DNA from 3 places in the Kitasatospora sp. NPDC092286 genome. Region 3 is predicted to be linked to each of the others. Evidence: riboswitches for the same ligand, from Rfam matches in the RefSeq annotation. Region 3 holds a riboswitch; each other region holds the start of a gene.
What was found. A riboswitch is a leader RNA that binds a small molecule or an ion and turns the genes downstream of it on or off. The one in region 3 is predicted to bind cyclic di-AMP.
Positions count from the first base shown of each region.

Region 1: linked by a shared signal. The riboswitch ahead of ACIQIB_RS04545 (transglycosylase family protein) and the one ahead of ACIQIB_RS34985 (M23 family metallopeptidase) in region 3 are both predicted to bind cyclic di-AMP.
Region 2: linked by a shared signal. The riboswitch ahead of ACIQIB_RS29080 (NlpC/P60 family protein) and the one ahead of ACIQIB_RS34985 (M23 family metallopeptidase) in region 3 are both predicted to bind cyclic di-AMP.

Region 1 is NZ_JBIVRD010000002.1:406,336-415,988, reverse strand. It holds gene ACIQIB_RS04580 (MFS transporter) at 1-82, shown strand, start outside; gene ACIQIB_RS04575 (TetR family transcriptional regulator) at 313-918, shown strand; gene ACIQIB_RS04570 (helix-turn-helix transcriptional regulator) at 984-1,850, opposite strand; gene ACIQIB_RS04565 (ATP-binding protein) at 2,269-2,787, shown strand; gene ACIQIB_RS04560 (DUF397 domain-containing protein) at 3,116-3,370, opposite strand; gene ACIQIB_RS04555 (hypothetical protein) at 3,884-4,777, shown strand; gene ACIQIB_RS04550 (hypothetical protein) at 4,845-6,947, opposite strand; cyclic di-AMP (ydaO/yuaA leader) riboswitch at 7,331-7,501, shown strand; gene ACIQIB_RS04545 (transglycosylase family protein) at 7,488-8,705, shown strand; gene ACIQIB_RS04540 (hypothetical protein) at 8,891-9,091, shown strand; gene ACIQIB_RS04535 (LacI family DNA-binding transcriptional regulator) at 9,111-9,653, opposite strand, start outside.
Region 2 is NZ_JBIVRD010000034.1:75,625-85,277, forward strand. It holds gene ACIQIB_RS29055 (AMP-dependent synthetase/ligase) at 1-1,012, shown strand, start outside; gene ACIQIB_RS29060 (glycosyltransferase family 4 protein) at 1,062-2,198, opposite strand; gene ACIQIB_RS29065 (glycosyltransferase 87 family protein) at 2,440-3,864, shown strand; gene ACIQIB_RS29070 (hypothetical protein) at 3,888-5,036, opposite strand; gene ACIQIB_RS29075 (NlpC/P60 family protein) at 5,084-6,148, opposite strand; gene ACIQIB_RS29080 (NlpC/P60 family protein) at 6,374-7,549, opposite strand; cyclic di-AMP (ydaO/yuaA leader) riboswitch at 7,560-7,714, opposite strand; gene ACIQIB_RS29085 (NlpC/P60 family protein) at 8,072-9,109, opposite strand; gene ACIQIB_RS29090 (NYN domain-containing protein) at 9,311-9,653, opposite strand, start outside.
Region 3 is NZ_JBIVRD010000052.1:23,265-32,917, reverse strand. It holds gene ACIQIB_RS35025 (cytochrome P450) at 1-1,245, opposite strand, end outside; gene ACIQIB_RS35020 (ATP/GTP-binding protein) at 1,242-1,868, opposite strand; gene ACIQIB_RS35015 (DUF742 domain-containing protein) at 1,846-2,193, opposite strand; gene ACIQIB_RS35010 (roadblock/LC7 domain-containing protein) at 2,190-2,603, opposite strand; gene ACIQIB_RS35005 (sensor histidine kinase) at 2,587-3,918, opposite strand; gene ACIQIB_RS35000 (TetR/AcrR family transcriptional regulator) at 4,206-4,775, opposite strand; gene ACIQIB_RS34995 (alpha/beta fold hydrolase) at 4,834-5,661, opposite strand; gene ACIQIB_RS34990 (YiaA/YiaB family inner membrane protein) at 5,795-6,085, opposite strand; cyclic di-AMP (ydaO/yuaA leader) riboswitch at 6,331-6,489, shown strand; gene ACIQIB_RS34985 (M23 family metallopeptidase) at 6,502-7,362, shown strand; gene ACIQIB_RS34980 (hypothetical protein) at 7,428-8,303, opposite strand; gene ACIQIB_RS34975 (GNAT family N-acetyltransferase) at 8,366-8,974, shown strand; gene ACIQIB_RS34970 (sensor domain-containing protein) at 9,087-9,653, shown strand, end outside.

The DNA of each region.
Region 1 (9,653 bases), on a different contig from region 3:
GGTGGCCGACCATCGCGGCCCGTCGACCGAGCTCTTCGACTCCGGCGAGCCGGCCCGGAGCGGGCTTCTGACCAAGAGCTGACCGCCGCCCGGGGCCGCCCCGTCGTCACCGGGGTCGCCGCCGGGCAGGCACCGGCTCCACCAAACCCCCGTCTTGGTGGAGCCGGCACCTCCGTACGAGCCGGTCCGTGGTGCCCGCCGACTTGCGGGTTCCCCGGTTCGGCCGTTCGCTCCGCCAGTATATTGGCCGGGAGTCAACGAACGTACGGAGCAGACACGATGGCACCTCGCGGGGATTCGGTCAACGAGGAAATGCGTCAACGCTCCCGCCGGCGCATCATGTGCGCCACCGTCGAGCTGGTGGATCAGCGCGGCTACGCGGGCACCACGCTGACCGACATCGCCGAACGGGCCGGTCTCGCCCGGGGGCTGCTCTCCTACTACTTCGACGGCAAACGGCTGCTGATGCAGTCCGCGACGCACCGGATGATGCACCAGAAGCTCTCCGCGGCCCTGGCCGCGCTGGCACCGGACGCTTCTCCGCAGGCCAGGCTGGCCCGGGCGATCGACGCGGTGCTGGCGCTCGCGATGGAGCACCCCCGGGTGATGCGCTCGCATCTGGCGCTGATCCTGGACCCGGACTCCGGCGCCTTCGTCCAGGACCCGGAGCAGCAGCGGCTCGGCGCACTCCTCCAGGGGCTGCTGCGCGACTGGGGCGCGCCCGACCCGGTCGCCGAACACGCGGTGCTGCGCAGTGCGCTGATGGGCGGCTGCATCGGCGTGCTGCTGCCGGGGGCCGAGATATCGCTGGCGCCGATCCGGGCCGACCTGTTCGGCCGCTACGACCTGGCCTGGGAGCTGGGCCGGCCGCCGCAGCCGCGGCCGCCGCAGCGCGAACGGCCGTCGGCCCGCGGGTGAGCGCGGGGCGACGGCCGTTCGACGACGACTGTACGGCGGCCGGTCAGCCGCCGGTCAGCTCGTTGTCAGCGTTCCTTCAGGATCGACGCCAGCAGATCGATGGTCCGCTCGGGCGTCAGACTGTCCACGCAGAGCCGTTCCATGACCTGGATGTACGCGTCGACGTCGTCGCGCTTGTCCAGGTAGAGCGCGCTGGTGAGCTGCTCCAGGTAGACGACGTCGGCGAGGTCCTGCTCGGGGAAGCGCAGGATGGTGAACGCTCCGGACTCCCCGGCGTGGGCGCCGAAGCGGAACGGCATCACCTGGATCACCACGTTGGCCTGCTCGGCGACGTCGATCAGGTACTGCACCTGACCGCGCATCACCTCGGGCCCGCCGACCGGGCGGCGCAGTGCGGCCTCGTCGATGACGGCCCAGAGCCGCGGGTTGTTGCCCTCGGCGAGCAGCTTCTGGCGGCGCAGCCGGAGGCTGACCCGCCGTTCGACCTCCTCCGCGCTGATGACCGGGCGGCTCTGACCGAAAACCGCTCGCGCGTACTCCTCGGACTGCAGCAGGCCGGGGATGAACTGCACCTCGTAGGTGCGGATCAGCGCGGCGGCCTCCTCCAGGCCGACGTAGGTCTGGAACCAGCCCGGCAGCACGTCGTTGAAACTGTGCCACCAGCCGGACTTGTTGGCCTCACGGACCAGGCCGAGCAGGGCCTCGCGCTCGATGCCGTCGTCCACGCCGTAGAGGCTGAGGAGATCGGCGACGTCGCGCTCCTTGAAGCTGACGCGGCCGAGCTCCATGCGACTGATCTTGGACTCGGACGCGCGGATCGCGTACCCGGCGTCCTCGCGGGTGATGCCGCGCGCCTCGCGGAGCCGGCGCAGCTGGGAACCGAGGAGGATCCGGCGGACCATCGAGCCGCCGCCCGGCTGAACTGTGGTCATGCGGTCGAAACCTCCACCTAGGGCAAACAGCGCACAGTCTGCCATCAGTTGAGCGCTCACGGTGCCGATACTGACGGATGTTCCTATCAGTTCCGCACTCCACACACCAGGATGCACGTGCATTCGGCGCTTGCATATGCCAATAGTGCGACTGCACGTGAATCGACTCTTGCATCTGCAGTGAGCGCAGAGGACCATGGTGCACGTGCACCTGCACATCCCTGGCAATCCCGCGGGCTCCGCGTCGACCCCACGCGCGACTCCGTGCACCAGCCCGGCAGCGCCCCTCGCGCCACCGGGCGTTCGTGTGCGCGCGCGACTGGTCGAGGGGGCGGCCGTGCGGCCGAGCGAGTCGGAGGTGACCGGCATGACCCCGGCGGGTCCAGCCGTGTCCGCCCCCTTATGGGAGGAGCTCTTCATGAGCACCGGTACGGCTTTGGCAGTCGACCCCCATGTGGTCACCTGTACGCTCGCTCCTCGCTACGAAGCCGTCAGAACCGCGCGCGACTTCGCCCGGAGCGCCCTGCAGCGCTGGGGGCTGGGCGAGCTGTTCGACGATGTCGCGCTGGTGGCCTCGGAGCTGGTGACCAATGCCCTCCGGCACGCGATCGGCGCACGGCCCGACCCGGCCGGCGGCGCCCTGGGCGGCTACGACTGTCCCACCCAGGCGGCGGACGGCCGGCTGCCGATCCGAATAAGCCTGGTTCACCGCGCCCCGCAGGTGGTCTGCGCGGTGAGCGACCCCAGCAGCATCGGCCCGGTGGCACGGGAGGCGGACTTCGTGGCCGAGTCGGGCCGCGGGCTGCACCTGGTGGACTCGTTCAGCCGCTCCTGGGGCTGGCACCCGCTGGGCGGCGGCAAGGTGGTCTGGGCGCTCTTCGAGGCGGAGCAGTGCGCGACCCCCGAGGTCGGCGGACGGCACCGGCGCTCGGCCTAGCTCCGGACCGGGCAGGGCGGCGACAGTGGGCACGAGCGGCTTGAGCACAGGAGGCGCGGGCACGGGCGGCACACCCCTGCTCGACGGTCCCGGCCGGCGGCCCGGCCCGGCGTCAGCGCGGACATCAGAGCAGGCATCGGAGCGGACATCAAGCCGGGCGGCGGGGCAGGTGACCTGTTCGGTCGGGCCGTCCGTACTCGCGGCCGCACACGACCGGAAGAACGGCCCGGCGCGACGGCGCCCGTACCAGGGAATGGGCGCCGTCAGACACAGGCCGCCGCGGTGTCAGCACCCACGACGGCCCCCCGATGGTGAAGGCGACGGCCGGTCAGACCGCCAGGTGGTCGAACTCCCCGTCCTTGGCACCCAGCAGCAGCGCCGCGATCTCGGCCCGGGTGTAGATGAGCGCGGGACCGTCCGGGAAGCGCGAGTTGCGCATCGCCACGTCCCCTCCCGGCAGAGCGGCGAACTCGACGCAGTTGCCCTGAGAGTTGCTGTGCAGGCTCTTCTGCCAGACCACGTTCTCGAGGTCCGCAGCCGCCATCCCGTTGTACGGGTCGTTCGTGTCGTACCTGTCGTGCATAGAAATCTCCCGAAGAGCTCCGGAGTGGTCGTCCAGCGCGGCGCCCCCGGCACAGGCCGAACGACTGGACCGGCCCCGTACCGGCCCGGCATAACGCCTCACTTGACGTGATGATAGCTCCAGTGCACGTGCATCAGCACGGGACAGTGCAGGTGCACGGCCTCTTTCACGGATCGGCCGGAACTCTTCACCACCCGCCGCCCGGCAGCCCGTAAGCGGACATAGCCGACTGAATCGGCAAGTCGCCGATAACCGCCCGTAAGCGACCCCCCGCTGAATGTTGATCTTCCAGCGCCGGGAGTCGCGCCTCCGTGACCCTCCGTCAGACCCCTTCCGGCCTGTGAGACATCTCACGCCGGGAAGGCGCAACTCCCGCCCCGGCCGACCGCGTCGAAGGCGATACCGGCCACTGCGCGGGATTGGGTGCGTTATGTCCTGATTCGGCGTGGGTCACCGCCCTCGGAACGGCAGCCGACTGCGGGACCGGCGGAGCGATGTCCTACGATCTCCGCCATGAGCACCGCAGCCATCCCGGGCGCGCCACTGCCCGTCCGAACCCCAGGCTCCCGTGCGCGGGGGCGCCACCGCCGCCCCGAGCGCCCCGAGATTCCGGCCGGTTCCCCGGCCCTGGTGCTCGCCGTGCCCGCGACCGCCGGGCCCGAGTCCCGCTCCGTCGTCGAGGAACTGCTGTCGATCGTCCGCAGCGAGCAGAACGGCGTCCAGACCGCGGCCGGGTACCTCCCGGCCGGGGACGGCGACTTCGAGGGCACCGGGGACGAGCGCACCGTCGCCGAGCTGCTGGCCCAGGCCGCCGGGGCGGGCCTGCCCGCGCCGGTCGTGGTGCCGCTGGTTCCCGGCCCGCACGGTTTCCTGGCCGAACTCCACGCGCTCGCCGCCGAGTACGGCGCCCCCGTCACCGACGTGCTGGGCCCGCACCCGCTGCTGGCCGAGGCCGTCCACGTCCGCCTCTCCGAGGCCGGTCTGGCCCGCGCCGACCGCGCCCGGCTGTTCGCCATCGCGACCGCCGCGGACGGCGTGGTGCTCACCACCGTCGGCGGCGAGGAGGCCACCGCCGCCGCCGGGGTCACCGGGGTGCTGCTGGCCGCCCGGCTCGCCGTCCCGGTCGTCCCGGCCGCGCTGGACGTGCCCGGCTCGGTGGCCGCCGCCGTCGCGCACCTCAAGGAGACCGGCTCCCAGCGCCCCGCGCTGGCCCCGCTGGTGATCGGCCCGGAGGCCGACTCCGAGCTGCTCGCCACGGCCGCCGAGGAGACCGGCTGCCCGAGCGCCGCGCCGCTGGGCGCCTACCCGACGGTGGGCCAGCTGATCGCCTCCACCTACCTGGCCGCGCTGCCGGTCCCCGACCCCGGGGCGTACGCCGGGGAGAGCGGGGAGACCGCCGCCGAATAGCGCGGCCGTCCGACGACGCCAGGGCCCGGAACGCCTCCGTTCCGGGCCCTGCGGACGTCCGGACGGCTCAGGAGCGGCCACCCACCCGGGTGGTGGGCGCGGCGGCGCCCCTGAGCCTGAGCGCGGGCGGCTGCACCGGCCGGGCCCGGGCGGCGAGCGCCGGCACCGGCCCGACGGCGGCGTTCCACTGCGGTTGCGCCGTACCGCCGCCGTCCGCCTTCCGCACCTGGAGCGCCTCGGAGCGCCCGGCCCGGCGCAGCACGATGCTCCTGGGCGGCGCCGACTCCGGGTCCATCCAGAGCTCGTTGCCGCCGAACTCGCAGTCCAGCACGGCCACATCGTCCGGTTTGCCGTCCGCGGCGGCGCGGAAGGCGGCCCCGGCCTTCCGGTAGCCGGTGAACCGGCTGCGGCTGAACGTGACGGCCTCCCCGGCGAGTTCGTGCCGGGCGGCGTCGATCAGCAGCCCGTCGAAGAGGCTGCCCTTGTCCCGGCCGAGCGCGTGCGGGGCCACTCCCCCGGCGGCGTTGCCGTACAGCACGCTCGCGGTGTAGTCGAAGTCGTTGAGGTAGGCGCCGTGTTCGATGCCCCGGCCGCCGTTGTGGTAGGCCGCGAACTCGGTGACCACATGGTGATGCCGGGCGTTCAGCCAGACGAAGATGCCGTCCTGCAGGTTGTTGTGGGCCAGGCAGCGCTGGAAGGTCCACACCCCCTCGCTGTTCTCCGGCCACTCGTGGCCGGAGGCGCCGGTGGAGCCCTGGACGCCGACGGCCACGCAGTCCACCGCCCGGCCGCCGGTGCCCGCGCCGAGGTTGAACCCCGTCAGGCGGTAGGCGCGCGGGTTGGGTTCGAGCCGGGTGCGGGAGGCCACGCAGGACTCGTGGACGATGTCGTCGGACGGGCGCTGCGGGGTACGGGTGTCCGGCGGGCCGTCCCACCAGGCGGCGTCCTCCCAGGTGTCGTGGCTGACGCAGCTGCGGAAGGTGATGCCGTGGCTGGCGTGCGGCACGAAGGCGTGGCTGCCCGCGTCGCGGACCACCACGCCCTCGACGACGGTGCCCCGGGTGGTGTCGCCGAGCATGTGGAAGTGCAGCCCGTACCGGCCGAGCACGGGCGCGGTGACGGGGACGGTGCCGTCCTGGCCCTTCCAGGTCTCCTCGGTGTCGGCGCGCGGACCCACCCAGCGCAGTGCGGCGTGCCGTACGTCGGCGTGCCGGGAGCCGGTGACGTGGACGTGCGCGCGGCCCTTCGCGGTGCCCTCGACCCGGACGCCGCAGGTCACGTTGAGCAGTTCGGCGCCGACGGTGACGCCCCCTCCGGCGGTCACCCGGGGGTGGGCGTACCTCAGCGGGGAGTCCAGGGTGACGGTGGATCCGCTGACGGACCGGACGGTGACCAGGTCGTAGCGGGCGGAGAAGTCCTCGGCGTCGGGCGGGCCGGTCGGGGTGACGGCCAGTTCGTCGCCGGGCAGCCGGCCGGTGGGCTCGGCGGCCAGGCCGATGGAGGTGTCACCGGCCCGCAGCTCGCGGTCGGCACGGACCCAGGCGGTCTTGGCCGCGCCGTCCAGCCGCAGGCAGCCGGCGCCGGTCACCCAGAGCCCGGTGTCGGTGTCGGTGTCGGTGTCGACCACCTTGGCGCCGTCGCCCTGGAAGCGCCGCTCGTCCACGGACGGGAAGCGGACGGTGTGCACGGCGGCGCCCTCGGGGGCGAGTGCCAGGGTGCCGCGGATCTCGACGTTGCCGTCCGAGGCGAGGGTGAGGGTGCGGTCGGCGGCGAAGGTGAGTGCGCCGGTCGGCTCGACCAGCGGCGAGCCCACGGTGGCATCGGTGTCGAGGAGCACCCGGTCGGCGATCCGGACGGCGCTCCGCGGGCCGGGTACCGCACCGCCCCAGCCGGCCGGGTCGGACCAGCGGCGGCCGGCCAGGTCGACGGTCGGTGCGGCGGCGGGCCCGGCCCCGGAGGTGCCGACGGGCGGCGGCCCGGCGGGCCGGTGGTCCATGCCCGCGCCCTCGGCGGGGGCCGCGGCGGCGTCGGTGGGGCCGTCCGGGGCCACGGGCATACCGGGCATGCCGGTGGCCGCGACGGGCTGCGTCCGCCCGGTCAGCGAGCGCCGCAGGATCTCCTCGCCGCCGACCGCGGCGAACACCGTGCCGACCGCCGGCCAGCGCCGCATCGTCCGGCGGCGTACGGGAGTTCGGGGCCGTTCGGGCGATATGTCCACTCTGTGGCGTTTTGCCCGGCGGTGCACCCCCCGAGGCCTGACGGTCGGGCGCCCGGCACGCGGGTCCTCGTCCTTGGCCATCACCGCGCAGCCCTCCCGCCGGACGGCCGCGTCGGTACTGACGTCCTGAAGCACAGGCAGTTGGGTCCGGCCGCAGGGGCGTTGCCGAAAATCGGTCATTTCTGATCATGATGGACAGCCAATCAACCCCTCACCCGTAAACCGTGACGGGCATCACACATGTTTGCGGTTTGAACGGGAGTCTGCTTAACGTGCTCCCCGTTCGTGGCTACACGAACCCAGCCCATCCGCAACGCCGAGTCCTGCCGTCGGTTGTGCTGGCAGCGCAGAAACGCACCACGGCAGGAGCGGGGGACCCACAGGTAAGTCGCCCCGGACCGGTTCCCGAAACCGGTTCAGGGCTAGGGGTGAAGCCGCGCCAAGGCGCGGCCGGGCAACTCCAGCCCGAATCCGACAGCTCACCTCGCAGGCGTGGGAGAGGATCGCGTCTTCATGCTGCCCGTCAACGGCACCAGTCTGCCCCGTCGCGCCCGCCGCCTGATCGCCGCCGTCGGCGTCGCGGGTGTCGGCCTGACCGTCCCGTGCCTCACCACCGGCACCGCCTCCGCCGCCCCGGTCGCCACCTGGGACAAGGTCGCCCAGTGCGAGAGCGGTGGCAACTGGGCCATCAACACCGGCAACGGCTTCTACGGCGGCCTGCAGTTCACCTCCAGCGCCTGGGCCGCCTTCGGCGGTACCGCGTACGCCCCGCAGGCCCACCAGGCCACCAAGGACCAGCAGATCGCGGTCGCCGAGAAGGTCCTCGCCTCGCAGGGCCCCGGCGCCTGGCCTGTCTGCTCCGTCCAGGCCGGCCTGACCAAGGGCGGCACCCCGGCCGCCGTCGACACCTCGGCCGCCGCGAAGCCGGCCGCCACCCCCGCGCCGAAGCCCGCCCCGCAGGCCCCCGCGCAGACCCCGGCCCCGGCGAAGAGCCAGGCCCCCGCCGACTCCGCCCAGGCCAAGGGCGGCAGCCAGGCCCAGCCGACCGACTACACCGTCATCGCGGGCGACTGGCTCTCCTCCATCGCCGACAAGAACAACGTCCAGGGCGGCTGGGAGCGGCTGTACGAGCTGAACCGCGGCACCCTGACCCAGGGTCCGCACGTCATCTACCCGGGCCAGCAGCTCGCCCTGGGCAAGGGCGGCCAGGCCCAGCAGTCCGGCCAGGGCGCCACCGGCGCCTCCACCGGCAAGCCGGCCGCGCAGGCCCCCGCCGCCAAGCCCGCCGCCAAGCCGGTCGCCAAGCCCGCCGCCCCGGCGCAGACCCAGGCCCCGGCGCAGACCGCCACCGGCAGCATGGCCGCCGCCGTCTCCTTCGCCCAGTCGAAGGTCGGTCAGGCCTACATCTACGGCGGCACCGGCAACGGCGGCTGGGACTGCTCCGGTCTGACCCAGGCCGCGCTGCGCGCCGCGGGCGTCTCCGTCCCGCGCGTCGCCGCCGACCAGGCCGCCGCCAGCACCCACGTCTCGCTGGACAGCCTGCTCCCGGGCGACCTGCTGTTCTGGTCCAACAACGGCAAGGACTCCGGCGTCTACCACGTCGCGATCTACATCGGCGGCGGGAAGTACGTCGAGGCCGCCAACCCGAGCTCGGGCGTGCGGACCCAGACCGTCGCCAACTGGGCCCCGGACTTCGCCGGCCGGGTCTGACCCGCCGGGCGTGCCCGGCACGCCCCCGACCCCGAGGCCCCCGGGGAGAGTCTGGTCGCTCTCCCCGGGGGCCTCGGCCTGTCTCCCCCGGCCGTCGCGCACCGGCCGGGTACCGGCGGGGCCACCGGTGGTCAACGCGGGCGCCGGCAGGGCATGCTGCTGCTCCGTACCCGAGGAGGAGTCACATGGCCCAGGTCACCGTCACGCTCGACGCCGATCTCGCCATCGACGCGATGACGCTCTCCGGCACCACGAACCCGCAGGACGCCGTCGAACTGGTCCCGCGCGACCACCTCGCCCGGGGCCGGCACACCGGGACCCGGACCGGCGACGCCGCCGACGGACAGCGGGTGAACCAGGAGCGCCCCACCGTCCAGGAGGGCTGAGCGCGGCCCCGGCACCGGTTCACCGCGGGCAGGCCCCGGTGGAGCCGCGCATCACCAGCTCCGGCTGGAACATGAACTCCCCGCGCTGGGCGGCGTTCGCACCGACCTCCTCCAGCAGGGCGTCGACGGCGGCGGTGGCCATCGCCTCGACCGGCTGGCGGATGGTGGTGAGCGGCGGCTCGGTGAAGGCGATCAGCGGCGAGTCGTCGAAGCCGACCACCGAGACGTCCTGCGGGACGGCCAGGCCCCGCTGACGCACCGCGCGGATCGCGCCGAGCGCCATCATGTCGCTGCCGCAAACGATCGCCGTGCAGCCCTTGTCGAGCAGCGCGCCGGCCGCCGCGTGCCCGCCCTCCACGCTGAACAGCGTGTGGTGGACGAGGTCCTCGGCCTCCTCCTGGGTCTTGCCGAGCACCGCCCGCATGGCCGCCGTGAAGCCCTCGATCTTGCGCAGCACCGGTACGTACCGCCGCTGCCCGACCGCCAGACCGATCCGCTCGTGGCCGAGTTCGGCCAGGTGCTGGACGGCCATCCACATCGCGGCCCGGTCGTCCGGCGAGAT
Region 2 (9,653 bases), on a different contig from region 3:
GGAGCTGGCGGCCTTCCGGCCGACCCTGATCCTGGGGGTGCCCCGGGTCTTCGAGAAGGTCTACAACACCGCCCGCGCCAAGGCCCAGGCCGACGGCAAGGGCAAGATCTTCGACAAGGCCGCCGACACCGCCGTCGCCTACAGCCGGGCGCTGGACGGCGCCGGCGCGGGCCCGGTGCTGCGGATCAAGCACAAGATCTTCGACAAGCTGGTCTACAGCAAGCTGCGCGCCGCGCTCGGCGGCCGGGCCACCCACGCGATCTCCGGGGGCGCGCCGCTCGGCGAGCGGCTCGGCCACTTCTACCGGGGCATCGGCTTCACCGTGCTGGAGGGCTACGGCCTGACCGAGACCTGCGCGGCCACCGCCTTCAACCCGTGGGACAAGCCGAAGATCGGCACGGTCGGCCAGCCGCTGCCCGGCTCGGCCGTCCGGATCGCCGAGGACGGCGAGGTCCTCTTCAAGGGCCCGCAGGTGTTCACCGGCTACTGGAACAACCCGGAGGCCACCGCCGAGGCGCTGAAGGACGGCTGGATCTCCACCGGTGACCTCGGCTCGCTCGACTCCGACGGCTATCTGACGATCACCGGCCGCAAGAAGGAGATCATCGTCACCGCGGGCGGCAAGAACGTCGCCCCGGCGGTGATCGAGGACCGGATCCGGGCGCACGCCCTGATCGGCGAGGTCATGGTGGTCGGCGACCGCAAGCCGTTCGTCGCCTGTCTGGTCACCGTGGACGAGGACTTCTTCCCCAAGTGGAAGGAGCTGAACGGCAAGCCGGCCACCGCCACGCTGGCCGAACTGAGCGAGGACCCGGACCTGCTGGCCGCCGTCCAGGCCGCCGTGGACGACGGCAACGCGGCCGTCTCGCACGCCGAGGCGGTCAAGAAGTTCCGGCTGCTGGACACCGTGTTCTCCGAGGAGAGCGGGCACCTCACGCCCTCGCTCAAGCTGAAGCGCACCCTCGTGCTGAAGGACTTCGCGGCCGACATCGAGGCGCTCTACCAGCGTTGACCTCCCGCTGTCTCCGGGCCCCCGCCCCGGCGGGGGCCCGCGCGCGCCGTCAGCCCGCCAGCAGCGCGGTCAGCCGCCCGGCCAGCAGGTCCCAGCGCCAGGAGCGGTCCACCCAGCGCCGTCCGGCCTCGCCGAGGCGGCGGCGCAGCTCCTCGTCGTTCAGCAGCCGGACGATCCGCTCGGCCGCGGCCTGCGCCGATCCGCCGGGCACCACGTAGCCGGTCTCACCCTCCAGCACGGCGTCCGGCGCGCCGCCGGAGTCCCCCGCCACCACCGGCAGGCCGGTCGCCGAGGCCTCCAGGTAGACGATGCCCAGGCCCTCCACGTCCAGCCCGCCCCGCCTGGTCCGGCAGGGCATCGCGAAGACGTCCCCGGCGCCGTAGTGCGCGGGCAGCTCCGACCACGGCACCGCGCCGGTGAAGCGCACCGCGGCCCGCACCCCCCGGGCGTCGGCGAGCTTCTCCAGGTCCGCCTGGTACGGGCCGCCGCCGACGATCAGCAGCACGGTGTCCGGCACGTCGGCGAGGATCTGCGGCATCGCCTCGATCAGGGTGTCCTGGCCCTTGCGCGGCACCAGCCGGGAGACGCAGACCACCACCGGACGGTTCGCCAGACCCAGCCGCCGGCGCAGCTCGGCGCCGCCGGAGTCGGGGTGGAAGGTCCGCTCGTCGACGCCCGGCGGCAGCTGGACCATCCGCGCGGCCGCCTCGGGCCCGACCGCGTCGGCGATCCGGGAGCGGGTGTACTCGCCGAGGTAGGTGAGGGTGTCGGTGCCCGCGCCGATCCGGCGCAGCAGCTGCCGGGCCACCGGCAGCTGGGCCCAGGCGGCCTCGTGCCCGTGGGTCATGCCGAGCAGCCGGCCGGCCCCGGCGCGGCGCAGCGCCGGCGCCATCAGCCCGAGCGGCGCGGCGGCGCCGAACCAGACCGAGTCGCACTTCTCGGCCTTCAGGATCTCGGCCGCCCGCCGGGTGACCCGGGGTGTGGGAACCATCACCTTCGTCCGGTCGCGGATCACCGGGAACGGCTGCTCGGCGTCGAAGCGGGCCACCTCGGTGCCGTCGCGCCAGGTCGAGGCGTACACCACGATGCTCCCGGCGGGCTGACGCACAGCCATGTTGTGCACAAAGGCCTGGATGCCGCCGGGGCGCGGCGGGAAGTCATTGGTGACGATCAAGGTTCTGTGCATCAGGCCACGGCTCGCTCGGTCGGGGGGTGCTCGGTGTACCGCTGGGTGATCCGTACGATAGGTCAACACCATGGCCCACCGGGAACGGATCCGCGCACGGCAACCGTTTCACCCCAGGGCCTGTCCTAGTACCTAGGCAGCCGGTGGGGCCCGGCCGAACGCGCCGTGCCCACCACCGACGGCCCGGGCGTCCGTCGCGAGACGCCTCCGGTAGGACGTCCGAGACGAACGAGGGAGCGCAGTGGAGTTGGCCCCGGCCACCGAGTCCGGTACACCCAGCGGCGCCGAAGGCCCCGGCACGGCGCTGGCCGTCCGCCAGGAGCCCCCGCAGGCACCCGCGCGCCCCTCCGGGCGCGCCGGGGCGCTCTGCGCGCTCGGCGCGAGCTGGCTGGCCACCCGGGCGCTGCTGGTGCTGCTGATGACCGGCGTCCTGAAGATGGCCGGCGGGGACATCACCACCGACGTCTGGCTGATCTACCACGGCTGGTACGGCGTGCTGCAGACCGGCACCTTCCCGCTGGACGACGTGACCTGGCAGTACCCGCCCGGCGCCGCCCTGGTCATCCTGCTGCCCGGGCTGCTGCCCTGGTCCTACCTGGTCTCGTTCTGGGTGATCTGCGGGGTCGCCGACGCGGTCGCGATGGCGCTGCTGGTGCGGACCGGTCTGCGCAAGGGACGGGCGCTGACCGGCGCCTGGGTCTGGATGGCCGGCGTGCCGCTGCTCGGCCCGATGATCTACAACCGGTACGACGTGGTGGTGACCGCGATCGCGGTGGCCGGCCTGCTGGCGCTGATCCGCCGCCCGGCGATCGGCGGACTGCTGCTGGGCCTGGGCGGGATCATCAAGATCTGGCCGCTGCTCGCCCTGATCGGCACACCGTCCGGCCGGCGCACCCGGCGGGCCTGGACGACCGCGGCGGCCACCGCCGTCGCGGTGGGCTTCCTGCTCGCGGCCGGGATGAACGGCGCGTTCGAGTTCCTGACGTTCCAGAAGGACCGCGGCGTCGAGGTCGAGTCGGTCGGCGCGCTGCCGCTGCACTTCGCCCGGATCGCGGGGGCCTGGGACGGCCGGGTGATGATGAACTACGGCTCGGTCGAGATGCTCGGGCCGTGGGTGGACGTGGTCGGCAAGGTCATGATGGCCGGTACCGTGCTGGGCTTCGCCTGGCTGCTGCTCTGGCGTTTCACCGCCAAGCGCCGCAACGCGGCCACCATGTACGACGCCGCGCTGACCGCGCTGCTGATCTTCACCGTGACCAGCCGGGTGATCAGCCCGCAGTACCTGGTCTGGCTGGTCGGCGTGGCGGCGGTCTGCCTGACCGTGCGCGGCAGCAGCCAGCGGCCGGTGGTGCTGCTGGTCCTGGCCGCCACTCCGCTGACCCTGCTGGAGTTCCCGCTGATGTTCACCGAGGTGGTCGGCAGCGACCCGCTGGCGGTCACCGTCCTGACCCTGCGCAACCTGCTGCTGCTGGTCGCCACGGTGCTCTCCTGCGTCCGGCTCTGGCGCTCCACCCGCGGTCCGGCGCAGCTGCCGCCCACCGTCGTGCTGGCCTCCTCGGTGCCCCTTCCGACGACCGCCTCCTACCCGGTGCGGCCCGGCATCGCGTACGAGCAGGACCTGCTGGACGGCATCGACCGGCCCGGCGCACGGGCCGAACGGCGCTAGCGGGGCTCGGGACGCCCCGAGTGCTAGGGCTCCAGCAGCCGGACCGTCTCGGCCGTCCAGAGCCCGGTGAACTCGGCCAGGCCGAGGCCCAGTTGATCCCGGAGCACCCGGTCCAGCCGCTGGTCCCGGTCGGCGCCCGGGCCCGCCGCGCCGACCGCCCGGTAGAACGCGACCAGCCGCTCGGGCCCGTACCGGCGGGCGATCAGGTCACAGGCCAGCCAGGACTGTTCGTAGGCCTGGGCGATGCCGGTGGCGCCGGCGGTGAAGTCCCTGTCGGCGGGCAGCGCGGCCGGCACCTTCCCGGCGGCGACGTCACGGGCCAGCTCGGGGGCGATCTGCCGCGGGAGGCGCCCGGAGCCCTGGTAGCCGGTCCAGTCGGCGACGCCCTCGGAGAGCCAGAGCGGCGTCCAGGCCCGGGTTTCCGCCCGGGTCGCGACATGCGTCGCCTCATGGGTGGTGACCACCTGGCGGCCGAAGTCGCTGAGCCGCTGGTACGCCCCGGGGTTGACCAGCACCCGGTCCGCCGGGGTGTGCCAGGGCGCCCCGGGCGCCGCGGTGGTGACGGCCGCCATCCCCGTCCAGTCGGCCGGCTCGCCCTCCAGCAGCCGGACGAACTGGGCCTCGGTGGCGGGCAGTTCCAGTAGCAGGCGGCCCGCCCACCCGGTGCCCCAGACCGCGCTGACCGCCGGTACGGCCCGGTCCGCCACGGCCGCGAGCTCCGCCGGATCGGGGCCGTCGGCCAGACCGAGCACCAGGCAGTGGTCGCCCCGTACGGCCCGGAGGGTGCCGAGGTCCCACAGCGGCGGCGGGCCGCCGGCGCTCTCCTCCCGCTCGACCTGCCAGCCGGCCGCGGTCCGCAGCAGGGTGAGCCGGCGCGGGTACACCACCGGCTGGTCGTCGTAGCCGGCCACCCGGACGGCCAGTTCGGCCCCGGCGGTGAGCCGGCCCGGCCCGGCACCGGCGCCGAGCACCAGGTTCCGGTAGCCCGGGTCGACCAACGACAGGCCCGTCGACCCCGCCAGCGCCTGGGCCCGCTCGGTCAGCAGGGCCGCCACCGCGGCCCCGTCATCCGCCACCCGGCCCGCGACCGGCGCCGCCGGGGCGGCCCTGGGCAGCGAGAGCTGGGCCAGTCCGCCCACCGCGAGCAGCAGCGCACCGCGCCGGGACAGCACGCCACAGCGGGCTCCGGCGTCGGTGGCAGAGGTCCGGCCGGTCCGCCTCAGAGCCGGACCACCCCCGCGACGGGCATCGCGCTGACGCTCTCGAAGCGGACCTTGGCACCCGGGTAGGGGGCGTGCACGATCACCCCGCCGCCGGCGTACATGCCGACGTGGTGCATGTCCCGGTAGAAGATCACCAGGTCTCCCGGTCGCGCGTCTGAGAGGCTGACCCGCCGGCCGGCGAACGCCTGGGCCTGCGAGGTCCGCGGCAGGGTCACTCCGGCCTGCTGCCAGCTCCAGTACATCAGACCGGAGCAGTCGAACGCTCGCGGTCCGGCGGATCCGTACACATAGGGCGAGCCGATCATCTTCACGGCGGCGGCCAGCGCGGCGGCACCGCGCTCCGAGGCGGGCGGGACGCTCCCGAGGTCGAGCCGGTCGGTACCGCGGGTGGCACGCTGCTCGGCCTCCCGGGCGTCCTGGGCCGCCATCCTGGCCCGCTCGGTGGCGCTCAGACCGTTGAGCAGCTTCTGCGCCCCGGCCAGCCGCTGCTGGATCTGTTGCTTGCTGTCGGCGAGGGCACGGCGGATCTGCTCCAGTTCGGAGAGCTTGGCGGAGGTCTCGGCCCGGCGCTGGTCGAGCCGGCGCTGGCGCGACACCACCTCGTGCAGCGTGTCGTTCTGCCGCTCGGCGGCCTGGTCGAGGGAGCGCGCCCGGGACAGATAGCCCTCGGGGTCGGTGGAGAGCATCAGCTGGACGGTCTGCGCCAGGCCGCCGGCCCGGTACTCGGCGCCGGCGACGGTGGCGAGGTCGCCGCGCAGCCGGTTGAGCTCGTCCTGGCCGACGGCGATCTGCTGCTGGAGCGTGCCGGCCTCGCTCTGCAGCCGCTGCTGCGCGTCCAGCGCCGCGTTGTACTTCTCCGACGCCTGTTCGGCCTCGTCGTACAGCTGGTCGATCCGCACCTTGACGTCCTTGCGGTTCTGCGGCCCGTCCGGTGAGCCCGGGGCGGCATGGGCGCTGCCGCCCACGGCCACGCCCAGGACGGTGGTGGCCGCCGCGGTCAGCACCAGCGCGCGGGCGAGGGTGTGCGCACCCGACTGTGGGGAACGGCGGTGCACGGCCATCCGACTGCGGCTCCAATTCTGCGTCCCGGCCTGTGGCCGCTCCGGTGCGGGCGGCTCTGGAAGCGGGTGTCCGGTGGCAGACGTTAGCGAGTCCGGGCGAGCGAGTCCAAACCCCTACCAACCCGAATATTTGACCCTGAATCGGACAGGCGTCCGGCCGGCCGGAAAAGCCGCAGGCCCGGCCTCCCGCGAGGGAGACCGGGCCTGCGAAAGCCTGACTCGGGGTCAGAGCCGCACGATGGTGGAGACCGGCATGTTGGAGGCCGACTCGTAGCGGACCGAGGCGCCGGGCTTGGGCGCGTGGATGACCTGGCCGCCACCGACGTAGATGCCCACGTGGTGGTTGTCGCCGTAGAAGATCACCAGGTCGCCGGGCTGGGCGTTGGCGATGTTCGAGCCGATCCGGGTGCCGGCGTTGGCCTGGGCCTGCGAGGTGCGCGGCAGCGACACGTTCGCCTGGGCGTACGCCCAGCTGGTGAGGCCGGAGCAGTCGAAGGAGTTCGGGCCGGTGGCGCCGTAGACGTACGGCGCGCCGAGCTTGCTCTCGGCGGCCGCGATCGCGGCGGCGGCCCGCGAGCCGTTGGCGGCCGGGGCGCTGGGCGCGGACGACGTGGACGGCGTGGACGGCGTGGACGACGCCGACGGCTTGGTGACGGGCGAGGATGACGGGGTGCCCAGGTCGCCGCGGCCGTTGTCGCGGGATGCCCGGTCGGCCTCGGCCTTCGCGGTCGCCTTGGCGGCGTCCGCCTTGGCCTTGGCCTCGGCGGCGGCCTTCTCCTCGGCCGCGCGCAGCGCCTCGCGCTCCTGCTCGGTCAGCGTGTTGAGCAGTTCCTGGGCCTTGGCCAGCTTGCCCTGGATCTCCTCCTTGGAGGCCTTCAGCTGCTGGGTGGTGGCCTCCAGCTCGCCGAGCTTGTTCTGGGCCTCGGTGCGGTCCTGGTCGAGCCTGCGCTGCTGCTCCTGGAGCTCCTTCAGCTGGCCCGACTGCGAGCTGCCGGCCTGTGTCAGGGTGCCGGCCTGGGTGAGGAAGTTGTCCGGGCTGGAGGAGAGCATCAGCTGAACGGTCGGCGATATGCCGCCGTTGCGGTACTGCTCGCCGGCGATCTCGGCGAGGCCGCCCTGCAGATCGGTCACCTGCGACTGCTGGCGGGCCACCTTGTCCTGGAGCTCGCCGACCTGCTTCTGCAGCTCCTGCTGCTTGGCCTGGGCGCCGTTGTACTGCTCGGTGGCGACCTCGGCCTGCTCGTTGAGCTTGTCGACCTGCTCCTTGACCTGATCCTTGGTCGGCGTCGGGTCGGCGTGCGCGCCCGACTGCGCGGAGAGGGCCACGGCCGCTGCGGCGGCCGCGGTCAGGATGGAGACGCGGGCACGGCCGGCGGGCTTGGGACGACGATGGGACGCCACGAAGGCGGACTCCTTCTTCCTACGTCCGCCTACCGGGTGAGCTGACGGGTTCGGGCCGGAAGCGTGCCCTACGGCGCCTCACCGACCGTTCCACCGGTCGACCTGGCGCCGATTCACCCCGGAGGAACTTGGTTCCCCGGCTCCGCTCCACAGCGTCCCCGACTGCTGGACTCCCCGTCGGGCAGTCACCTGCCCCGCTGCTTCACGAACTCGACGGTAACCCCCGCCGTCACCCGGGATGGGTGATCGACTGCACGGTGGTTCGAGGCATGACCCTAGTAACAGAACCGTGATCCGTTCAAATCCTTGTCAGAAAAAAGACGGAAGAATACCCAAGTTCATTTGTGAATATGACCGAATGTGATCACAACCGCACGCGGGGCTGATCATTACTCACAATGCGGGTCGAGAGCGCCCGACCGGGGCGTGTCCCACATCACAGCAGTGGGCCGGCCCGGCCGGGCGTGTCGACCTATCAGGGAATGTCCGGATCGGGGGCTTCTGCCCCCAATCGACGAACCGTCAGACCCGGCGGATGGCGTTGATCTTCATCGCGTCGGCCTTCATCACCTTCACCACGTCACCGGTGTGCGGCGCGTGCACCACCATGCCGTTGCCGATGTACATCGCGACATGGCTGCGGTCGTCGCGGTAGATGATCAGGTCACCGGGCTGCGCCTGGTCCAGCGAGGGGACCCGGGTGCCGACGCCGGCCTGCGCCTGCGAGGTGCGCGGCAACGAGACATTGGCCTGCTTGTACGCCCAGACCATCAGACCGGAGCAGTCGAAGGTGCTCGGCCCGATGGCACCCCAGACGTACGGCGAGCCCTGCTTGCTCATCGCCTTGGCGACGGCCACCCCGGCGTACCCGCCGGCCTGCGGCAGGCTGCTCAGGTCGGTGCGCTCGCTGCCGCGCGAGGCCCGGTCGTCCTGCTGCTGCTGCGCCTTCAGGGCGGCCCGGTCGGCCGCGCTGAGCGAGTTCAGCAGCGTCTGGGCCTCCTTGAGCTTCTGGTTGACGTCCGCCTTGGCCTGGTTCAGATCCTTGGTGGTGCTGTCCAGGGAGGCGAGGACGGCGGCCGCCTCGGCCTTCTGCTGGTCCAGGCGGCGCTGCTGGTCCTGCAGGCCCTTGAGCGCCTCGGACTGGCTGGAGCTGGCCTGCTGGACGCTGGAGGCCTTGTCCAGGTAACCCGACGGGTCGGAGGAGAGCATCAGCTGCACGGACGGGTCGATGCCGCCGGTGCGGTACTGCTCGCCCGCCACCTCGGCCAGCCCGGCCTGAAGCTGCGTCATCTGGTCCTGGCCGCGGGCCACCTGGTCCTGGAGCTGGTCCGCCTGCTTGCGCAGCTGGTCGGCCCGCTCCTTGGCGCCGTTGTACTTCTCGGCCGCCTGCTCCTGCTCCTCGTTCAGCTGGTCGATCTGCGCCTTCACGTCCTCCTTCTTGGGGGAGGGCGCGGCGTGGGCGCCGACCTGGGCGGAGAGGGCGACCGCGGTCGCAGCGGCAGCGGTGAGCACGGAGACCCGCGCGCGGCTCGGCTGCTTGGGACGGCGGTGGGAGGCCAAAGTGATCGGTTCCTTCTTCCAACGGACTCACCCGTTTGAGTGAGGATCCGGAAAATAGGTTTGACGCCAGACCCTAGTGAAGATCCACGCTTTCCGCCACTCCCCCGATGGCGTGAACCTCCACCGGCGGCCTGACTTCACGGGATCCACACACTGCCGCAAACCGGGCGCTGACCAGCGGTCACTCCGGTCCCTCCGGCATCAGGGCCGGGCCAGCCGGTTCAGCAGCAGGACGGAGGCGACGGGGCGCGCGCCCGCCTTGCGCACGCCCTCCGCGACCTCCCGGTCGGTGGAGACCACCACCACCGGACGGCCCTGCGGCTCGGCCCGCACCAGACGGCGGATCAGCTCGTCCGCCGTCTCCCCGGTCCGGCTGAAGCGCACCCGCACCCCGCGCGGCGGCGCCATGATCACCGGCACGTCCAGGTCCTGCCCGTCGAACACACAGGTGACCTCCGCCTGGGTGCGCTGGGCCAGCATCGCCAGCCCGCCCAGCAACCGGATCCGCTGCTGCTCCAGCGGCAGCGCCGGATAACCGGTCTTG
Region 3 (9,653 bases):
TTCTCCTGCGGGGACGGCGAGCTGGAGATCCGGCAGGCGGTGCAGCAGGGTCTCGACGGCGGTCTCGACGATGATCCGGGCCGGCTGCTGGGCGGGGCAGACGTGCTTGCCGGCGCCCCACGCCAGATGGGCCCGGTTGCCGCCGAGGGCGCCGTGCACGCTGGACGCGTTGCCCTGGGCGGCCGGATCGGCGTTGGCCGCGGCCAGGCCGAGGACGAGCATGTCGCCCTCGCTGATGTACTGGCCGCCGAGGACGGTGTCGCCGGTCGCCCACCGGCCGGGGAAGTTCTGCGTCGGCGGGTCGCGCCACAGCACCTCCTCCAGCGCGTCGGCGACGGTGAGCCGGCCGCCGGTGAGGGTGGCCCGGAAGCGGCGGTCGGTGAGCAGCAGCCGCAGCGTGTTGCCGGTCCAGTTGATGGCGGTCTCGTTGCCCGCGACCAGGATCACCACCAGGTGGTGCACGGCCTCCTCGTCGGTCAGCGCGGCCGGGTGGGCCAGCAGCCAGGAGGTGAGGTCGGCGCCGGGTGTGGCGCGGCGGCGCCGGACCAGGTCGACCAGGAGCGCCTGGAACTCCGCGTTGGCCCGCACCGAGTCCCTGCTGCTGTCCACGAAGTGGCTGATCAGCTCGATGAGATGGGGGCCGGCCTCGGCGGGCAGGCCGAGCAGCTGGGTGAAGACCAGCAGCGGCAGCCGGCGGGCGTACTGGGCGATCAGGTCGGCGGTGCCGTCCGGTCCCCAGCTGTCGATCAGGGCGTTGGCGGCGGCCTCGGTGGTCTCGCGCAGCTGGCGGTGGTCGATCTGGGCGAGGGTGTCGGCGACGGCGGCCCGCAGCCGCTGGTGCTCGGCGCCGTCCAGGTTGAGCAGGGTGGGCCGCCACGAGGTCATCGGCAGCAGCCGTGAGTCGGGGGCGAGCCGGCCCTCGGCGGGGACCTTCCAGCGGCGCGAGTCCTTGGAGAACAGCGCTTCGTTGCGGGTGAGTTCGAGCAGCTCGGCGTAGCCGATCACCAGCCAGGCCTCGACCCCGGGCTCCAGCTCGATCGGCGCGACCGGGCCGTACCGGGCGCGCATCCGGGAGTAGTGGCCGTGCGGGTCGTCGGCGACGGCGGCGCCGTACAGCGGGGTGGGCGGGACTCCCGCGGGGATGCCGCCGCCCCCCGCGACGTGCATCGGGCAGCCCGGCGGGGGCCCGGCCTGCGAAGGCCCGGGGGAGGCCGGAACGGCCCTGCCGGGATCGGGAGTTGTCATCGCTGGAGCTCCAGTACGGCGGTGGAGTGCAGATGGTCGACGAAGTCGATCAGCAGGTCGTAGGCGGCCCGCCGGTCGCGTGCGTCGCAGTACAGGATCGGCACCTCGGGCAGCAGGTCGAGGGCGGAGCGCAGCTCGTCCTCAGGGTAACTCGGCGTGCCAGGGAAGGTGTTGACCGCCACCGCGAACGGGATGCGCTGCTCCTCCAGCCGGCCGAGCACGTCGAAGCTCTCGTCCGGGCGGCGCAGGTCGACCATGGCGATGGCGCCGAGCGCGCCGCGCGACAGGTCGTCCCAGAGCGGCCAGAACCGCTGCTGCCCGGGGGTGCCGAAGAGGTACAGGGCGAGCCGGGCGTTGAGCGTGATCCGGCCGAAGTCCAGGGCGACGGTGGTGGTGGTCTTGTCGCCGCGCCCGGTGAGGTCGTCGATGCCGCTGCTGGCGGCCGTCATGGTCTCCTCGGTGCGCAGCGGGGTGATCTCACTGAGCGAGCCGACCAGGGTGGTCTTGCCCACCCCGAACGGGCCGGTGACCAGGATCTTCACCGCGCCCTGGACCGAGGACGGCAGGTACTGCGGCTCGGCGGGCAGGTCGGCCGGGGCTTCAGCGGAGTTGGCGGAGGCCAACGAGCACCTCTTCCAGAAGGGTTGTGGGCAGGCGTTCGGCCTGCGGTACGGGTGGGAGCACCTGGACGGCGCCGAGGTCCCAGAGGTCGCCGACCAGCACCTTGACGACGCCGAGCGGCAGGGCGAGGTGGGCGGCGACCTCGGCGACCGAGAGCAGTCTGCGGCAGAGGTCCAGGATGCGCTGGTGCTCGCGGTTGAGCAGCGCGTCCTCGGGGAGTTCGGGTCGGTCGGGTAACGCGCTGACCAGGCTCTCGATGGCGAGTGCGGCCCGGGTGGGCCGGCTGCGGCCACCGGTGATCACATAGGGCCGGACCGGCCCGCTCACCGCTGTCCCCCCGCCGCGTGGTCGACGCGCGGCGGGCTGGTGAGGTGGCTGCCGATCCGTTCGACCAGGACCTGCATCTGGTAGGCGACCAGACCGGCGTCCACGGCCTCGCCGGTCACCACGGCCAGATGGGCGCCGGCTCCGGCGGCGACGATGAAGAGGTACCCGCCGCCGTACTCGATGATGATCTGGCGGGTGGCGCTGCCCTGGCCGCCGAAGCCCTGGGCGACCCCGCGGGCCAGGGACTGCAGGCCCGAGCAGGCGGCGGCGAGCCGCTCGGCGTCCTCACGCACGATGCCCGCGCTGCGGCCGATCTCCAGGCCGTCGTTGGACACCACGACGGCGTGCTGGACCTCGGGGACGGAGATGATGTCGGCGAGCAGCCAGCCGAGATCAGGGGTGGTGGTCATGGAACTCTCCGGAGCGCTGGGGAAGTCGGGGGGAAACGGGAAGGGAAGGGTCGGGCTGTGCCTGGGCCTGGACCCGGGCCTGGACCGCCGAGCGGCCGCTGGCGGTGCCGGCCTGGAACATCGCCATGAACGCCTGCGCCTCCCGGGCCGAGCGGTACGGAGGCGTGGGCGGGGGCGTGGGGGCGGTGCCCTGGGCGGTGCGGTTGCCGCGGTCGCGCCGGTGGCTCCGGCGGGGCAGGGGCGGCGGGGTGGGACCGGCCTCGGGGAGCGGACCGGCCGGCGGGGTCTCCAGTAGCGGGTGCCCGGAGCCGTGCCCGGAGCCGTGCCCGGAGCCGTGCACGGACGGGTACGGGTACGGGGGAGGTACGGCCTGGCGGGGGCCGGCCGTGAACGCCCGGTCGTCCGGGCCCAGGCCCGGGACGGTCGGCGGCAGCGGTTCGGTGAGCAGCGCGTTCGGCAGCAGCACCACCACCCGCACCCCGCCGTACGGTGACGGCGCCGAGCTGAGGGTGACCCGGAAGCCGTACTGCTCGGCGAGCCGGCCGACCGCCGCGAGACCCAACTGCGGTACCTCGCCGAGGCGGGAGACCTCCAGCGAGGTGCCGCCGGCCAGGGCGGAGGCCGCCTTGGCGACGGCCTGCTCGGGCATGCCGACGCCGCCGTCGTCGATCTCGACGACGGCGCCGTTGTGCACCGGCATGAGGGTGACGAACACCTGGGTGCTGGGCGGGGAGTAGCGGGTGGCGTTGTCCAGCAGCTCGGCCACGGCGTGGATCAGCGCCTCGGCGGCGGCGCCGACCACGGCGGTCTCGATCCGGCTGCGGACCACCACCCGCTGGAAGGGCAGGATGCGCGACTGGGCGCCGCGCACCACGTCCTCCAGGGAGACGGGCTCGGGCCAGTGCCGTCCGGCCCTGGCGCCGCAGAGGACGGCCAGCGTCTGGGCGAGCCGGGCCTGTTGGGCGGCGGCGTGGTCCGCCTTGAGCAGGCCTTCCAGCAGCGCCGGGTCGTCGTGGGTGCGCTCCATCTCGTCCAGCAGGGCCTGCTGGTCGTGGGCCATGACGAGGATCCGGCGGGCCACGCTGAGGAAGGCCCGCTGGGTGGAGGCGTTGAGCTCCTGCTCCTGCTGGACGGCGGCCAGTTCGGAGCCGCGCCGGGACAGTTCGGCGTCGAGCCGCTCCGCCAGCCGGGCGATGTCGCGCCGCTGCTGGTCGGCGCGGCGGCGCTGGGTGGCGGAGACCGCGCGGTAGCGGGCGGCGGCCACGAGGGCGAGGGCGGCGATTACGCCGGTTGCCGTTGCACACCACTGAGTCATCGTCACGCCGCGAATTCTAGGGTGATGATCCTACGAAGGTGTGAACGGATCTCGCCAAGTGACTGGATCTCGTCAATATCCCGTCAATACGGCGTCAATCAGACGTCCTTCGGGCCCGATCGGCCAGGTGGCGGGCGGTGCGGGGCGGTGCGGGGCGGTCGGACGGGACCGGCTGGGCGCGGGCTGGGTACGGGCTGGGCGCGGGCCGGGGCATCGTGCGGGTGCGAACGGGCGGGTCGGGGGTGGCGCGGAGCGGGGGCCGTCCGCCCCCCGCGCGGACGGCCCCGTCAGGCCTTCGGCCAGTCGCGGAGGCCGCTGGTGAGGACCGCGATCAGACGGTCCTGGGTGACCGAGAGGTCCTCCGCGAGCTGGAAGCCACCGCCGATGGAGAGCGAGGCGAAGCCATGGGCCACCGAGCGGACGGTGCGGGCGGCGTGGATCGCCTCGGGGCCGTCCAGCCCGTACTCGCGGAGCACCGCGACGATCACCCCGACCAGCCGGCCGGCCGCCCGGGTCAGGTCGTCGTCCGGCCGGGGGGCCTGCGGCAGCGCGTTGTAGCGGTGCGGATGCTCGGTGGCGTAGGCGTGGTAGGCCCGCAGGACGGCGGCCACCGCGTCGTCGCCGCCGCGGCCGAGGGCGGCCTCGGCGAGGCGGTCGGCCAGTTCCTCGGTGACCCGGACGGCGACCAGCCGGCGCAGCTCGGCGAGGCCGCCGCTGACGTGCTTGTACAGCGAGGGGGTGGCCACGCCGGCCCGGCCGGCGACGGCGGCCAGGGTGAGGGCCTCGGGGCCCTGCTCGTCGATGAGGGCGAGGGCGTGGCCGACGACCTGGTCGGGGGTCAGTCCTACTCGGGGCATGCGCGGTCTCCGGGGGTTCGTGGGGCGGGGCAGGGGCGTGTGGTGCGGGGGCCGGGGCTCAGGAGAGTTCGGCGAGGAAGGGCAGCAGCGCGTCGGCGGTGGCCTGCGGGTGGTCGGCCATCGGGTAGTGCCCGGCGCCCTCGATCATCACCTTGCGGGCCCCGAGCGCGGCCGTCTGCCGGTCGGCGACCAGCTCCGGGTTCGGGAAGTCGGGGTCCTTGGCGCCCATCACGACCAGCGCCGGGCACCGCACCGCGGCGGTCCAGCCGACCGGCGACGAGTCCCCGCGGAGCTGGCCCCGGACGGCGGTCCGGCGGCCGGGCGTGCGCAGCGCGGCGACCAGGCCGTCCACGTAGGCGTCGAAGTCGGCCGGCTTGGCGGTCGGGAACGCCATCTTGCGGTGGTAGAGGCCCCAGGAGGCGGGGACGTAGGTCAGCAGCGGGCCCATCAGGCCGAACACGGCGCGCTGCAGCAGGTTCGGCGGCGGGTTCTCGACGAAGGCGTTCAGCAGGACGATCCCGGCGACCCGCTCGGGTGCGTCCCCGGCGGCCTTGACCACGGTGGCGCCGGTGTACGAGTTGCCGGCCAGCACGGCGCTCCGGATGCCGAGGTGGTCGAGCAGGGCGATGACGTCGGTGGCGACCGCGGCGGGCGAGTAGTCGTCCCAGGCGATCGAGGACTCGCCGAAGCCGCGCAGGTCCATGGTGATCACCCGGCGGCCGGCGGCCACCAGCAGCGGTCGCAGGTGCCGGTACGCGGCCCGGCTGTCGAGCATCCCGGGGAGCAGGACGACCGGGGTGCCGTCGCCCCGCCCGGTGTCGTCGAAGGCCAGCCGGCCGCCGGGGACGTCGAGGTACTGGGTGGTGGGGGTGGTGATGCCGGACATCGTGGGTCTCCTCGGGCCGCCGGGGCGTGTCATCGGCGGTGCTGCCGATAGCCATAAAGCTACGGCTAATAGCCTTAGCCGTCAAGCTATCGATGTGCGACGGCTTCGGAGGTGCCCGTTCCGTGGTGCCCGCTCAGATCCCTTCCACCTTGAACGGGTCGTGCTCGCTGAGCAGCTTCTCCAGCCGGGCCTGGTCCACCCGGGTGACGATCTCGCTGGTCTCCTGCTTGTCCCGGACCACCTTGGCCAGGGTGAACGAGGAGGTGACGGTGTAGAGCAGGCCGAGTCCGAGGAAGGCCCTGGTCCACCCCCCGACCGGGAGGTAGGCGATCCCGATCGCGAGGGCGGCGGCGGACAGGGCGAAGGAGAGCACGGCCTGGACGTGGTATGCGGCCGTGGTGCGGGACTGCATCGGTGCGTTCATGGCGTCAGGATGGCGGCGCCCCGAGCGGACGCACATGAGTAGAACTACTCAAATGGGGGGTCGTTCGTTGACGTCCAATCACGTTCGGTAGTGTCAGTTGTCGTCAATCGTCCCAAAACGCCCATCGGGTCGCGTGGTGCCCGTGCTGTATCCGGTTGTCCCGAACGGATGGCTTGGAATCAGGGGCGCCTAGGATTAACGTTTGATAACGCAGCGCGGTTGTCAACGCCGTACCCAGACGGCACCGTGCGCCGTCGCCTAATCCCGACGACCCGCCTCCGGGCAGGTCAGGGAGCCGGGGAACCACGTTCCTTGGGGTGAATCGGCCGGGCCCAGGCCCAGCCGTAGGAGACCTTCCTGCTCCGAACCCGTCAGCTAACCCGGTAGGCGCGAAGGAAGGAAAGGAGCGCGCCTCCGTGGCGTCGACGTACTCTCCGGCACACCTGCCCGGCTCCGCCGCCGGCACCCAGCTGCTCGACCACCCGCGGCCCGCCGCCCACGAGGGCGGCTACGGCGGCCCCGCGGACGAGACCGGCCCGCAGCCCGCCGACGCCAACCGGCACCGGATGCCGCGCCAGGCCCGCGGCACCGCTCCACTGCTCGGCGTCACCGCCGTGGCCGCCACCCTCGGCGCCACCGGCTTCGCCTCCGCCACCCCGGCCGCCGCGCCGGCCATCGAGGCCCCGGACGAGACCCCGGTCGCCCTCTCCGCCGACCCCGGCCTCGCGCTCGCCGCCCGCATCCAGCAGCAGGCCGACAGCCAGCGCACCGCCGCCGAGGAGAACGCCCGCGTCCAGGCCGCCCAGGAGGCCGAGGCCAAGCGCGCCGCCCAGCAGGCGGAGGCCAAGCGGGCCGCCGAGGAGGCCGAGAGGGCCAAGCTCGCCGCCATCAACCTGCCGGTGCGCGACTACAACCTCTCCGCCCACTACGGCCAGAGCGCCTCCTACTGGGCCCACCTGCACACCGGCCTGGACTTCGCGGCCTCCACCGGTACCCCGGTCTACGCCGTCGGCCAGGGCACCATCACCTCGGCCGGCTGGTCCGGCTCGTACGGCTACCGGATCGTCGAGACGCTGCCCGACGGCACCGAGATCTGGTACTGCCACCTCTCCTCGATCATCAAGGGCACCGGCAAGGTCGTCCCCGGCCAGCAGATCGGCAAGGTCGGCGCCACCGGCAACGTCACCGGCCCGCACCTGCACCTGGAGGTCCGCCCCGGCGGCGGGGCCCCGGTCGACCCGGAGACCTGGTTCGAGCAGCGCGGCATCACCCCCTGACGCCCCGGAGGCGCCCCGGTCCGAGCAGCGGCCGGGGCACCTCCGCGTTCCAGGACCCGGAGGGCTCAGGCCCCGTCGGGCAGCCCGGCCAGGTACGCGTCGATCTCCTCCTGCCCCGGCTCCGGCGCCAGGTCCGGGAACTCCGCCACCAGCAGCCGCGGCAGCCCCGGCACCGTCCACCGGCCGGCCAGCTCCAGCGCCGCCTCGGCGGCCGCCTCCTCGAACGCCCCGAAGTCCCCGGTCAGCTCGTCCGGCATCGGCCGGCCGAGCGCGGTCAGCTCCGCCAGGTTGCGGTAGCTGCGCCGCATCAGGCCCTGCTCCAGCAGCCGCCGGGCGCCGTCGGTGGCCATCCCGACCGTGAGCACCCGGGCCGGGCCCCAGCCCTCACCGGCCGTCTCGTCCACCCAGCCGGCCGGCTCCAGCGCCGCGAACGCGGCCAGCCGGTCCTCCTCCGCCAGCTCCCGGAACCCCTCCAGCCAGGCCCGCACCGCCGCCTCGTCCGCGACGTCCACCCCGTAGGCGTGCAGCAGCAGCGTGTACAGCCGGGGCCAGGTCACCAGGTCCGCCCGCCGCAGCAGGCCGGCCGCCACCTCGCCCTGCCACTCGGCCTCCGCGTGCAGCCGCTCCTGCCGCTTGGCGTTCAGCCGCTTCGCCGCCCGCTGGCGGTCGATCAGCAGCCGCACCGCCTCGCCGTACGCCAGCGGATCCTCCTCCGGCGCGGGCTGGACGTACAGGTAGAGCCGCTCGACGAGCAACTGCTCCACGGCGTTCGAGGTCAGCTCCGGCCAGCCGTCGTGCATCCTGCCCTCGCCCAGCTCCAGCAGCGCCAGCACCGTCCGCAGCGGTTCCTCGGCCACCGGCGCGCGGCCCTCCGCCTCCGCCCAGGCGAGCAGTTCGGCGGCCTTGGTGCGCGGGGCGAGCCGCAGGTCTTCGTCTTCCATAGCCTCGACGGTAGCCGCTGGCCGCCCACCGGACGGACCGGGCCGGAGTAGGGTCGACGGACATGGTCCCCGTACGACTCACCGGCCCCCGGCTGGCCATTCGCGAGTTCCACCACACCCCGGGCGACATCGACGCGCTGTACGCCGTCTTCGGCGACCCGGTCGCCACCCGCCACCTCCCCTTCGGACCGTACGACCGGGAGAGCTGTGCCGATCAGGTGGCGCAGTACCTGGAGGAGGCCCTGCGGGACGAACGCACGGTCTACCGGCTCGCCGTCACCCTGCGCGCGGACGGCACCGACTCCGCCGACCCCGCCGACGGGGGCGCCCCGATCGGCAGCGCCGCCCTCACCCTCGGGGAGCACCGCTCCGCAGTCCTCGGCTACGCGCTGCGCCCCGACACCTGGGGTCACGGCTACGCGGGCGAGATCACCGGGCTGCTCTGCGACCTCGCGTTCGGGACGCTCGGCGTGCACCGGCTGGCCGCCCGGGTCGACGTCGACAACACCGCCTCCAGCCGGGTGCTCACCCGGGCCGGGTTCCAGCTGGAGGGCCGGATCCGGCACGACCTCCACCTGCGGGACACCTGGTACGACTCCTTCCAGTACTCCCTGCCGGCGGACGAGTGGGCGGGGGCCGGGACCGGGGCGGGGCAGCGGGCGGGGGGTTAACCCCACCCCTTGTTCGGCGGGGGGCCGGATGTCCACCGGGCCCGCGCTTTGACAGGGTTGAGGAGTCAGCAGGACACGCCCCCACCACAGAACCGAGGACCGAGGCCCGGCCATGAGCAGCAGCCACAGCATGCAGCGCGGTGCGTACGACCGCGAGGACAGCCGCGACTCCCACGGTTCCGGCGACACCTACGGGACCTACGGCACCGACGAGGCCGACCCGAAGCACCGGCCCGCCCGGGCCCGCCGGACCGAGGAGCCGCCGTACGTCTGGCGGGCGCCGTTCTCCTCCTACACCTACAAGGAGATCGGCTTCACGCTCAGCGGACTGCCGGTCGCCATCGTGGGCTTCGCCTTCGCCGTCACGCTCTTCGCCCTGGGCCTGGGAACCTTCGTCACCGTCCTCGGCCTGCCGGTGCTGGCCGCGCTGACCAGCGGCGCCCGCGGCTTCGGCCGGCTGGAGCGGGCCCGGACGCTCAGCATGCTGGCCCTGGACGTGCCGGGCCCGGCGCCGGTGCGGCGTGCCCGGCCGGGCAGCTGGGGCGCCGTCACCGCGCGGCTGGCGGACGCGGCCGGGTGGAAGGCCGTGCTGTACCAGGTGGTGATGCTGCCGTGGGCGGTCTTCAGCTTCACGATGTCGCTGGTGTTCCTGCTGGTCGGCTGGTCCCTGACGCTCTAC